DNA from 2 places in the Streptomyces sp. NPDC059080 genome. Region 1 is predicted to be linked to the other one. Evidence: riboswitches for the same ligand, from Rfam matches in the RefSeq annotation. Region 1 holds a riboswitch; the other holds the start of a gene.
What was found. A riboswitch is a leader RNA that binds a small molecule or an ion and turns the genes downstream of it on or off. The one in region 1 is predicted to bind cyclic di-AMP.

Region 1 (5,182 bases):
TCCAGGAAGTCGGCGAGCGTGCCGCCGGAGACGGGCTCCTCCGCGTCCGCGTCCTCCGCGGCGGGTCCGGCCACGCGGTCCTGCTCGAACTCCAGGGCCACGGCGGCGAGTTCCTGGAGGTTCTCGATACGGGTCTCGTCCTGCGGGTCGGAGGAGGACTGCAGCTCGGCGAGGTATCCGGTGCGTTCCAGGACCGCTTCGAGGACGGTGGCCGGTCCGGCGCCGGATTCGACGATGGTGCGCAGCTCTTCCATCAGGGTGTTGAAGCGCCGGACGGCGTTGGCGGAGCGGGCGGCCATGCCGTACGCCTCGTCGACGCGGCGCAGCGCCTGCGGGAAGCTGATCTTCTCGCGGAGCGACAGGGCGTCGATCATCGCCTCGGCGCGGTCGCCGATGCCGCGCTTGGGGACGTTGAGGATCCGGCGGAGGGGGACGGTGTCCTCCGGGTTCGCGAGCACCCGCAGGTACGCGAGGATGTCGCGGACCTCCTTGCGCTCGTAGAAGCGGACACCGCCGACGACCTTGTAGGGCAGCCCGACGCGGATGAGGATTTCCTCGAAGACGCGGGACTGGGCGTTGGTGCGGTAGAAGATCGCGACGTCCGAGGCGCGGGCGTCCCCGGAGTCGGTGAGGCGGTCGATCTCCTCGGCGACGAACTGGGCCTCGTCGTGCTCGGTGTCGGCGACGTACCCGGTGATGCGGGGGCCCTCGCCGGCTTCGGTCCAGAGGTTCTTGGGGCGGCGGTTCTCGTTGCGCTCGATGACGGCGTTGGCGGCGGAGAGGATCGTCTGGGTGGAGCGGTAGTTCTGCTCCAGGAGGATCGTCGTGGCGTCCGGGTAGTCCTCCTCGAACTGGAGGATGTTGCGGATCGTGGCGCCGCGGAAGGCGTAGATCGACTGGTCGGCGTCGCCGACGACGCACAGCTCGGCGGCGAACTCGGCCGGGCCGACCAGCTCGCGGACGAGGGTGTACTGCGCGTGGTTGGTGTCCTGGTACTCGTCGACCATGACGTGGCGGAAGCGGCGGCGGTAGTGGGCCGCGACGTCCGGGAACGCCTGGAGGAGGTTGACGGTCGTCATGATGATGTCGTCGAAGTCCAGGGCGTTGGCCTCGCGCAGCCGCGCCTGGTAGAGCGCGTACGCCTGGGCAAGGGTCTTCTCGAAACCGTCGGCGGCCTGTCCGGCGAAGGTCTCCTCGTCGATGAGCTCGTTCTTGAGGTGGGAGACCTTGGCGCTGAAGGACTTGGGCGGGAACCGCTTGGGGTCGAGATCCAGATCGCGGCAGACCAGGGCCATCAGGCGCTTGGAGTCGGCGGCGTCGTAGATCGAGAACGACGAGGTGAAGCCGAGGTGCTTGGACTCGCGGCGCAGGATGCGGACGCAGGCGCTGTGGAAGGTGGAGACCCACATGGCGTGGGCCCGGGGGCCGACCAGCTCCTCGACGCGCTCCTTCATCTCCCCGGCGGCCTTGTTGGTGAAGGTGATCGCGAGAATCTGGCCGGGGTGGACGCCACGGGCGGCGAGCAGATGCGCGATGCGGTGGGTGAGCACACGGGTCTTGCCGGAACCGGCTCCGGCGACGATCAGCAGCGGGCCGCCGGAGTGCGCCACGGCGGCCTTCTGGGCGTCGTTCAGCCCCTCCAGGAGTGTGGCCGGGTCGACGGCGGGGCGGGCGGCGCCGTCGCGGTAGTGCGCGTCCCGGGGCACGGGGGCGTCGAACCTGCCGCTGAAGAGGTCGTGCGGGACCTCCTCCGGGGCCGGGCCGTGCTCGTCCTCGGGAGGCGGCGGGGGCTCCTCGTCCTTGGAGGCGAGGTCCGCCAGGAAGTTGTCGTCAAAGAGGCTGCTCATCGCCCACCGAGTCTAGGCCGCCCCACTGACAGTCGGCCCCGGAGTCGCGGAAGTGCCGGAAAGAAGGGCGTTCCGCCCTCGCCGCCCGTGAATCCGGCATTCGACGCAGAAGCCCCGCCCTGCCCACGCGAACGTCACCTCATGCACACAGGTCACAGAAGGTTTCGGGCAATTCGAACATCTGCCTTCACAGGAGCCACACGAGTTGGCTAGGTTCACGCTCGGGCTGCCCGCATCCCGCGGACGACAGCGTCCGCACGGGCCGCCTCCGCCGAGTCCGGCCCTGCCCCACGGCACCCGGAGCCGGGGACCCACCAGCACCACCGGGGTGAATCGGTCGGTACGGCCGCCGCGCGCGGACGTACGGACCGTAGGGCCAGCCTTCCGTCTGCGACACCGCCCGAACCCGACAGCTAACCCGGTAGGCGGTCCACGGAAGGAGTCGTCGGCCTTGCCGTCGCACCGCAAGCCGCGTACCCGCGTCCTCACCTCGCCCGGCAGCCGCCGGACGGCCGCCGGTCTGACGACCGCGGCCCTCGCCACGGTCACCCTGCTGTCACAGTCGGCCGAGGCGTCCCCCCGCTCCCCGAAGCCGACCGTCGAAGAGGTCAAGAAGAAGGTCGACACCCTCTACCGCCAGGCGGAGGTCGCGACCCAGAAGTACAACGGCGTCAAGGAGCACGTCGACGAGCGGCGGGCGGAGGTCAGCGACCTCCAGGACGCCGCGGCGCGCCGCACCGGGAAGCTCAACGAGGCCCGCCGGGAGCTGGGCACCTTCGCCGCCGCGCAGTACCGCGGCGGCGGTATGAACCCGACGGCGCAGCTGATGTTCTCCAAGGACCCGCAGCAGTTCGCCGACCGCAGCCACCTGATGGAGCGGCTGACCGGGCGGCAGCAACAGGCCGTCGACGCCTACCAGGAGCAGCAGGCCGCCGCCGCCCACCAGCGGGCCGAGGCTTCCCGCAGCCTGGAGCGCCTCCAGGAGTCGCAGACCGCGCTGGCCGACTCCAAGCGGACGGTCCAGGGCAAGCTGACCGAGGCCCGGCAGCTGCTCTCCGAGCTGACCGCCGCGGAGAAGGCGCGCCTGGCGGCGCTGGAGCGCAAGAAGGAGGAAGAGGCCCGGCGCAAGGCCGAGGAGGAGGCTCAGAAGCAGCACGAGCAGCCCGGTGGCGGGACGGACACCGGCTCCCCCGGTACGGCCGACCCCGGCCAGGGCGGCGGACCGGCCGACGGTTCGTACCGTACGAAGGCCGAGAAGGCGCTCGCGTTCGCCCGCGCCCAGATGGGCAAGCCGTACGTCTGGGGCGCCACCGGCCCCAACTCCTACGACTGCTCCGGGCTGACGCAGGCCGCGTGGAAGGCGGCCGGGGTGAGCCTGCCGCGCACGACGTGGGACCAGGTGAAGGTCGGCCAGCGCGTCGCCACCACGGATCTCGCCCCCGGTGACCTGGTGTTCTTCTACAACGACATCAGCCACGTCGGGATGTACATCGGCGACGGCAAGATGATCCACGCCCCGAAGCCGGGCGCCAGCGTGCGCATCGAGTCGATCTACTACATGCCGATCTACGGGAGTGTCCGCCCGGCGTGACGCCCCTCCGGGAGACCGTCACACCGCGTGGCCTCCCGGGACACGGCTCCGGCCCGGCCCCCTTGGTGAGGGGCCGGGCCGGAGGCGTACGCGGGGTGTGCCGGGGGCGCGGGGGACATTGCCGCGCGCCCCGGTCGGGCTCAGGTCCAGAGCACCGCGATGAAGATGTTGACCATGGTGAGCAGGCCGACCGTGCCGAACAGCGGCTTGGCGATGCTCTCCTCGTCCCGCTTGACGTAGACCAGACCCAGGATGACGACCAGGACGGCCAGCTTGATGCCGATCTTGATGTTGTCGACCGGGCTGCCCTGGGCCTGGTTCAGGCCGACCAGCGCGATGCCGGTGACCAGCATCGTCAGCGCACCGTGCAGCATCGCGGGCACGAACCGGGCGGTGCCCGCGCTCATCGCCTTCATCTGCGTGAGAAAGCCCCCCAGCAGGGAGGCGATACCGATGATGTGCAAGCCGACGAAGATATTGATTACTACGTCCATAGTGCGGATCGTAACGGTCTCCCCCCTACCTCCTTCCGGGGGCCCGGTGGTGGGCGTTCATGGCCGGTCTGCGGCCTGTCCGCGGGGTGGGGGCGGCTCTAGGGTGCGGCGCATGGATCGTGCTGAGGGGGCCTGCCGGGGGTGTGACCCGGCCGGTCTCGCGCGGGTCGCCGGTGTCTGGGCGCGGGGGTGGGCGCGGGCCCGTGCGACGCCGGCGCCGCGGGTGGTCCCGGGCGGCTTCCGCATCGAGGTCGGCCATCCGCGGCACGCCGCGCGGTACGTCCTCCCCGCCGCCGACCCCGCGGTGCTGCGCGCACTGGCCCGTACGGTGACGACGCCGGACATCTGGCTCAAAATCTGCGCGCCCCGCGCGGAGGTCGCACCGCTGCTCACCGCCGCCTGGCAGTACGACGAACCGCAGTACCTCATGACGGCCACACTGCCGCCGGATCCCCCGGCCGCCGCGCCACCGTCCGGCTACCGCCTCGGCACCGAGGAGTGCGACGGGATCATGGACGTACGGGTATGGGCCACAGGGACGGCCGACCGGCCCGCCGCGAGCGGCCGGACCGCGCTCACCGGCGGCGTGGACGGCACCCCGGTGTCCGCCGTCCACGACATGATCGGAACGGAGCCGGAACACCGCCGCCGGGGCCTGGGCCGCCTGGTGATGGCGGCGCTCACCGCCCACGCCGTCCGACGGGGCGCCACCGAGGGCGTGCTCGTCGCCAGCCCGCCCGGCCGGGAGCTGTACACGGCCCTGGGCTGGCACCTACGTTCTCCGGTTACGGCGGTGGTGCGGAAGGGGTGAGTGGGGTGAGAAGGGTGACGCGGGCGAGGCCGATGTCGCGTGGGCCGGGGCCCGGCGGCCCTCGGGGCGGCCCCCGTGGCGGGCGCGTCGGCCCCCCGGCCGTCAGCCCTTGATCTCCCGCCCCAGCCACCGGAAGATCTCGGGGACCTGTGCGCGCCACACCGCGCTCGTGTGGCCACCGGCGTCCGCGCCGATCCGCTGGACGGTCACCGTGGTCGGCCGCCGGGCCTGCCGCCGCAGTCCGAGACCGGCCTCGTAGCCGTCGCCGGACGCGCCGGAGAGGTAGAGCGCGGTGTGCGGCGGGCGGCCGGCCAGGTTGGCCTCCCGCAGCTGGTGCAGCGGGTTGCTCTCGATCCGCAGCTTCGGGTCCCTACCGGCGAGCGAGGTGGCCTCGCCCGCCGGGTCGTTGTACCCGGACATGCCGACCGCCGCGCGGTAC
Region 2 (5,182 bases), on a different contig from region 1:
TGAACGGCACCACCAGCTTCGAGCGCACCAACTACTTCGAGACCATGCCCGCCCATGAGCTGGAGCTGGCGCTCTGGCTGGAGGCGGACCGCATGGGCTCCCTCCTGACGGCGCTCGACGAGGAGTCCCTGGAGAACCAGCGCGACGTCGTCAAGAACGAACGCCGCCAGCGGTACGACAACGTCCCCTACGGCACGGCCTTCGAGAAGCTGACGGCCATGGCGTACCCGGAGGGCCACCCCTACCACCACACGCCCATCGGGTCGATGGCCGATCTGGACGCGGCGTCCCTGGAGGACGCGCGGGCGTTCTTCCGCACCTATTACGCGCCCAACAACGCGGTCCTGTCGGTGGTCGGCGACATCGACCCCGAGCAGACGCTCGCCTGGGTCGAGAAGTACTTCGGGTCGATCCCCTCGCACGACGGCAAGCAGCCGCCGCGCAGCGGTGCCCTGCCGGACACCGTCGGCGGCCAGCTGCGGGAGGTCATCGAGGAGGAGGTGCCCTCGCGTGCCCTGATGTCGGCCTACCGGCTGCCGCACGACGGCACCCGGGAGGCGGACGCCGCCGATCTCGCGTTGACCGTCCTGGGCGGCGGCGAGTCCTCACGCCTCTACAACCGCCTGGTGCGCCGCGACCGCAGCGCCGTCGCCGCCGGGTTCGGCCTGTTGCGGCTGGCCGGTGCGCCGTCCCTGGGCTGGCTGGACGTCAAGACGTCCGGTGGCGTGGAGGTCGCGGACATCGAGAGCGCCGTCGACGAGGAGCTGGCCCGGTTCGCCGCCGAGGGGCCGACCCCGGAGGAGATGGAGCGGGCGCAGGCCCAGCTGGAGCGCGAGTGGCTGGACCGCCTCGCGACGGTCAGCGGGCGCGCCGACGAACTGTGCCGCTACGCCGTCCTGTTCGGCGACCCGCAGCTGGCGCTGACCGCCGTGGGGCGTGTTCTGGACATCACGCCCGAGGAGGTGCACGCCGTCGCCCAGGCCCGGCTGCGCCCCGACAACCGCGCGGTGCTGGTGTACGAGCCGACCGCCGCCGACGAGAGCGCCGACAACGACGAGGAGGCGGACCGGTGAGTGACGCCACGACCCGCGAGGACCTGGCCATGAGCGAGATGACCTTCCACCCGCAGCCCCGGGGCGGGGCGCCCAAGCCGTGGGCCTTCCCGGCGCCCGAGCGCGGTGCGCTGCCCAACGGCCTGACGGTGCTGCGCAGCCACCGCCCCGGCCAGCAGGTCGTCGCCGTCGAGGTCGACATCGTCGCGCCGCTGGAGTCCGAGCCGGAGCGCCTGGACGGTGTCGCCACGATCATGGCGCGGGCGCTGTCGGAGGGCACCGACCGGCACGACGCCGAGGAATTCGCCGCCGAACTGGAGCGCTGCGGCGCCACGTTGGACGCGCACGCCGACCACCCCGGGGTGCGGGTCTCCCTGGAGGTCCCGGCCTCCCGGCTGTCGCGCGCCCTGGGGCTGCTCGCCGACGCGCTGCGCGCCCCGGCCTTCCCCGAGGGCGAGGTGGAGCGCCTGGTGCGTAACCGTCTCGACGAGATCCCGCACGAGCTGGCCAACCCGGGGCGCCGCGCCGCGATGGCGCTGTCCAAGGAGCTGTTCCCCGCGTCGTCCAGGATGTCGCGGCCCCGGCAGGGCACCGAGGAGACCGTCGGCCGCATCGACGCGGCGGCCGTCCGGGCGTTCTACGCGGCGCATCTGAGGCCCGCGGCGGCCACCGTCGTGATCGTCGGTGACTTCACCGGCATTGACGTGGACGCGGCGCTCGCCGACACGCTGGGCGCCTGGCAGGGGTCCGCCGCCGAGCCGGTCGCCGTCGCGCCGATCACCGCGGACGACACCGGCCGCGTCGTGATCGTCGATCGCCCCGGAGCGGTGCAGACGCAGCTGCTCATCGGGCGGATCGGCGCCGACCGCCACGACCGCCAGTGGCCTGCGCAGGTCCTCGGCACGTACTGCCTGGGCGGCACCCTGACGTCGCGTCTGGACCGGGTGCTGCGTGAGGAGAAGGGCTACACCTACGGGGTGCGGGCCTTCGGGCAGGTGCTGCGTTCGTCGGCGCCGGACGCGCCCGGGGGCTCCACCGGCGCCTCGATGCTGGCGATCAGCGGCTCGGTCGACACCGAGTCCACCGGTCCGGCCCTCGACGACCTGTGGAAGGTGCTGCGTACCCTCGCGGCGGAGGGGCTGACGGACGCCGAGCGGGACGTCGCCGTGCAGAACCTCGTCGGCGTCGCGCCGCTGAAGTACGAGACGGCGGCGGCGGTAGCGGGCACCCTCGCCGACCAGGTGGAGCAGCATCTGCCGGACGACTACCAGGCGCAGCTGTACGCGCGGCTGGCCGAGACCGGTACGGTCGAGGCGACCGCCGCCGTGGTCAGCGCGTTCCCGGCGGACCGGCTGGTGACGGTGCTGGTCGGTGATGCGGCGCAGATCGCCGAGCCGGTCCGGGCGCTGGGCATCGGCGAGGTGACGGTCGTCAGGGGCTGACGAGCCGGAGGAGCGGTGGCCCCGGCCGGGTCGTCACGGCGGCCCGGCACAGTGGAACAAAAGGGGATCCCGAGGGCGGAAGGCCACCCTCGGGATCCCCTTTATGTCCGGATTTGCTGGCCGCTGGTTCCGTCGCGCCGGTGTGGCGTGACGCACAATATGGCGTTTCTGTTTGCCGATTGAAAGTTGTCACGATTAGCTTCATGCGCGCTGTCCGCCAGCTGCACGCCGCAACCGCGGCATCGGACAGCCATCGCCGAGTCCCCGTACGGCGCGAGCCAGGGGAGCCGGGGACCCACACGTCCCTGGGGTGAATCGGGCGCCTCTCCGGAGGGACCCGTAGGAGACCTTCCTGCTCCGAACCCGTCAGCTAACCCGGTAGGCGAGAGGGAAGGAAAGGAACCAGCCAGCACATGGCGTTCACCCGTGCCACCGGGAAGCACCGCCGTCCGAGCCGCAGCGCCCGGACGACCCGCAACATCGCCGGCATCGCCGGTCTCGCCGCCTCCGGCGTCGTCGTCTCCGTGTCCTCTCCCGCGATGGCCGCCACGTCCGGCGCCGCGCACGACACGGGCCTGCAGCGGGCCGTCGTCCTCGGTGACGAACTCGCCGAGCGCGTCCAGGCCCAGGCCGATGCGCAGCAGGCCGTCGCCGAGACCGCCGAGGCCAAGGCGAAGGCCGAGGCCGAGGCGGAGAAGCAGGCCCGGGCCGCCAAGGCGGCGGCCGACAAGCGGCACGAGGCCGAGGTCCGCGCCGCCCGCGAGGAGGAGCGCAAGCGCCTCAACGCCTTCGTCGCCCCGATTTCCGGCTCGTACGTCTCCACCGCCTACCAGGCGTCCAGCGGACTGTGGTCCTCCGGTACGCACACCGGCATCGACTTCCACGCCGACCCCGGCACCACCGTGCACGCCGTCGGCGCGGGCACCGTCGTCGAGGCGGGGTGGGGCGGCGCGTACGGCAACAACATCGTCATCAAGATGAACGACGGCACGTACACCCAGTACGGCCACCTGTCGCAGATCGGTGTCTCGGTCGGCCAGCAGGTGATGCCCCATGAGCAGATCGGCCTGTCCGGCGCGACCGGCAACGTCACCGGCCCGCACCTGCACTTCGAGGCCCGGACCGGTCCGGACTACGGCTCGGACATCGACCCGATCTCCTACCTGCGGTCGCACGGCGTCAACGTCTGATCCATCTCGCCTCCCGGAGCCCCGGCCCGCCCTCACCGGGCGCCCGGGGCTCCGGTGCGTCCGGTGCTGTACAGCGGATGGCTGGATTTCCCGGCGGTCAGGGAAGGCTCTCACCAAAAGATCTCCATGAATGCGTGAAGGCGGTAAAGGCGCCACCACCGTCGAATAGAGTCGCCGAAAAGGCGCCGTACACCGGCGTTTTCCGGGGAGGACGGTGGAGGCGCCCACGATGACGCAAGGCCAGATTTCCGTGCAGCGCATCTCCGCGGCGATTCGCGACGACATCGTTTCCGGCGTGCTGATCCCCGGCAGCCGGCTCGTCGAGGACATTCTGGCCACCCGTTACGGCGTCTCCCGGGTGCCGGTCCGTGAGGCGTTGCGGACCCTGCAGTCCGAGGGGTTCGTCACCGCGCGACGGCACGCGGGCGCCTGCGTCGCGGCGCCCACCGTCCAGGAGGCGGCCGACCTCCTGGACCTGCGCGCGCTCCTGGAGCCGATGGGCGCCGCCCGTGCGGCGGTCCGCCGCACCGACGCGCATCTGAAGGTCTTACGGGGCGTGGTGCGGCTCGGCAGGGAGCGCGCCCGCCGCGGCTGTCCGGGCGATCTGCCCCGGTTGGACGGCTGGTTCCACGAGACGCTGGCGCGGGCGGCGGGAAATCCGGGGCTGACCGCGCTGCTGACCCAGGTGCGGCGGAAGATCGAGTGGATGTACGTCGTCGAGCTTCCGGCGCGGTATGTGGAGACCTGGGACGACCATGGTGCGGTGCTGGACGCGGTGGCCCGGGGCGACGCAGAGGCGGCGCGCGCCCTGATGGCGTCGCATGTCGCGCGGTCGCTCCCGGCGTACCGCCCGCGGCACCGTCAGCCGGCCGCGGTGCGCCATCCGCAACGTCCCGTCAGCAGCGGGCGGGTGCGTTCTTCATAGGGGCGCGGTATACGGGGCGACCGGCGGGTGGCGGGATCTGTTCGGGGAATTGCGGAAACGGGTGCCGGAAAACGCGCCATCCGGGAATTGCCGCAACCGCGTAGATGCGTATTCATGTATTCGGTCGTGCGGTGCCCGCCGGGGCTGCGGCGAATTGCGAGCGGGGGACAGGTGCCGCCCCGGGGAGCGGTGGCCGTTCCGTTGCCCGGAACGCGAAAGGCCCCGCCGCGGTGACCGTTTCCGGCCGTGACGGTGGGGCCTTTCCCCGGCTGCGGGGAGGTGGCGGCGTCCCGGTTCAGACGGTCTCCGGCAGCTCGTCGAGGCCCTCGGTGACCAGCTTCGCCAGGCGCTCCAGTGCGGCCTCCGCGCCCTCGGCGTCCGAGGCGAGCACGATCTCCTCGCCACCCTGGGCGCCCAGGCTCAGCACCGCGAGCATCGAGGCCGCGTTCACGGGGGCGCCGTCGGCCTTGGCGATCGTCACGGGAACGCCGGCGGCGGTGGCCGCACGGACGAAGATCGAGGCAGGACGGGCGTGCAGCCCCTCGGCCCAACCGACATTGACGCGGCGCTCAG

Region 2: it holds a riboswitch for cyclic di-AMP, as region 1 does, so the genes downstream of both, ACFWWQ_RS05260 (M23 family metallopeptidase) here and ACFWWQ_RS24070 (NlpC/P60 family protein) in region 1, are expected to answer to the same signal.

The regions. Positions count from the first base shown of each region.
Region 1 is NZ_JBHYGX010000038.1:31,759-36,940, forward strand. It holds gene pcrA (DNA helicase PcrA) at 1-1,847, opposite strand, end outside; cyclic di-AMP (ydaO/yuaA leader) riboswitch at 2,107-2,291, shown strand; gene ACFWWQ_RS24070 (NlpC/P60 family protein) at 2,299-3,438, shown strand; gene ACFWWQ_RS24075 (hypothetical protein) at 3,579-3,932, opposite strand; gene ACFWWQ_RS24080 (GNAT family N-acetyltransferase) at 4,045-4,743, shown strand; gene ACFWWQ_RS24085 (alpha/beta hydrolase) at 4,846-5,182, opposite strand, start outside.
Region 2 is NZ_JBHYGX010000005.1:39,010-44,191, forward strand. It holds gene ACFWWQ_RS05250 (M16 family metallopeptidase) at 1-1,073, shown strand, start outside; gene ACFWWQ_RS05255 (M16 family metallopeptidase) at 1,112-2,494, shown strand; cyclic di-AMP (ydaO/yuaA leader) riboswitch at 2,739-2,894, shown strand; gene ACFWWQ_RS05260 (M23 family metallopeptidase) at 2,908-3,684, shown strand; gene ACFWWQ_RS05265 (GntR family transcriptional regulator) at 3,914-4,609, shown strand; gene ACFWWQ_RS05270 (HPr family phosphocarrier protein) at 4,905-5,182, opposite strand, start outside.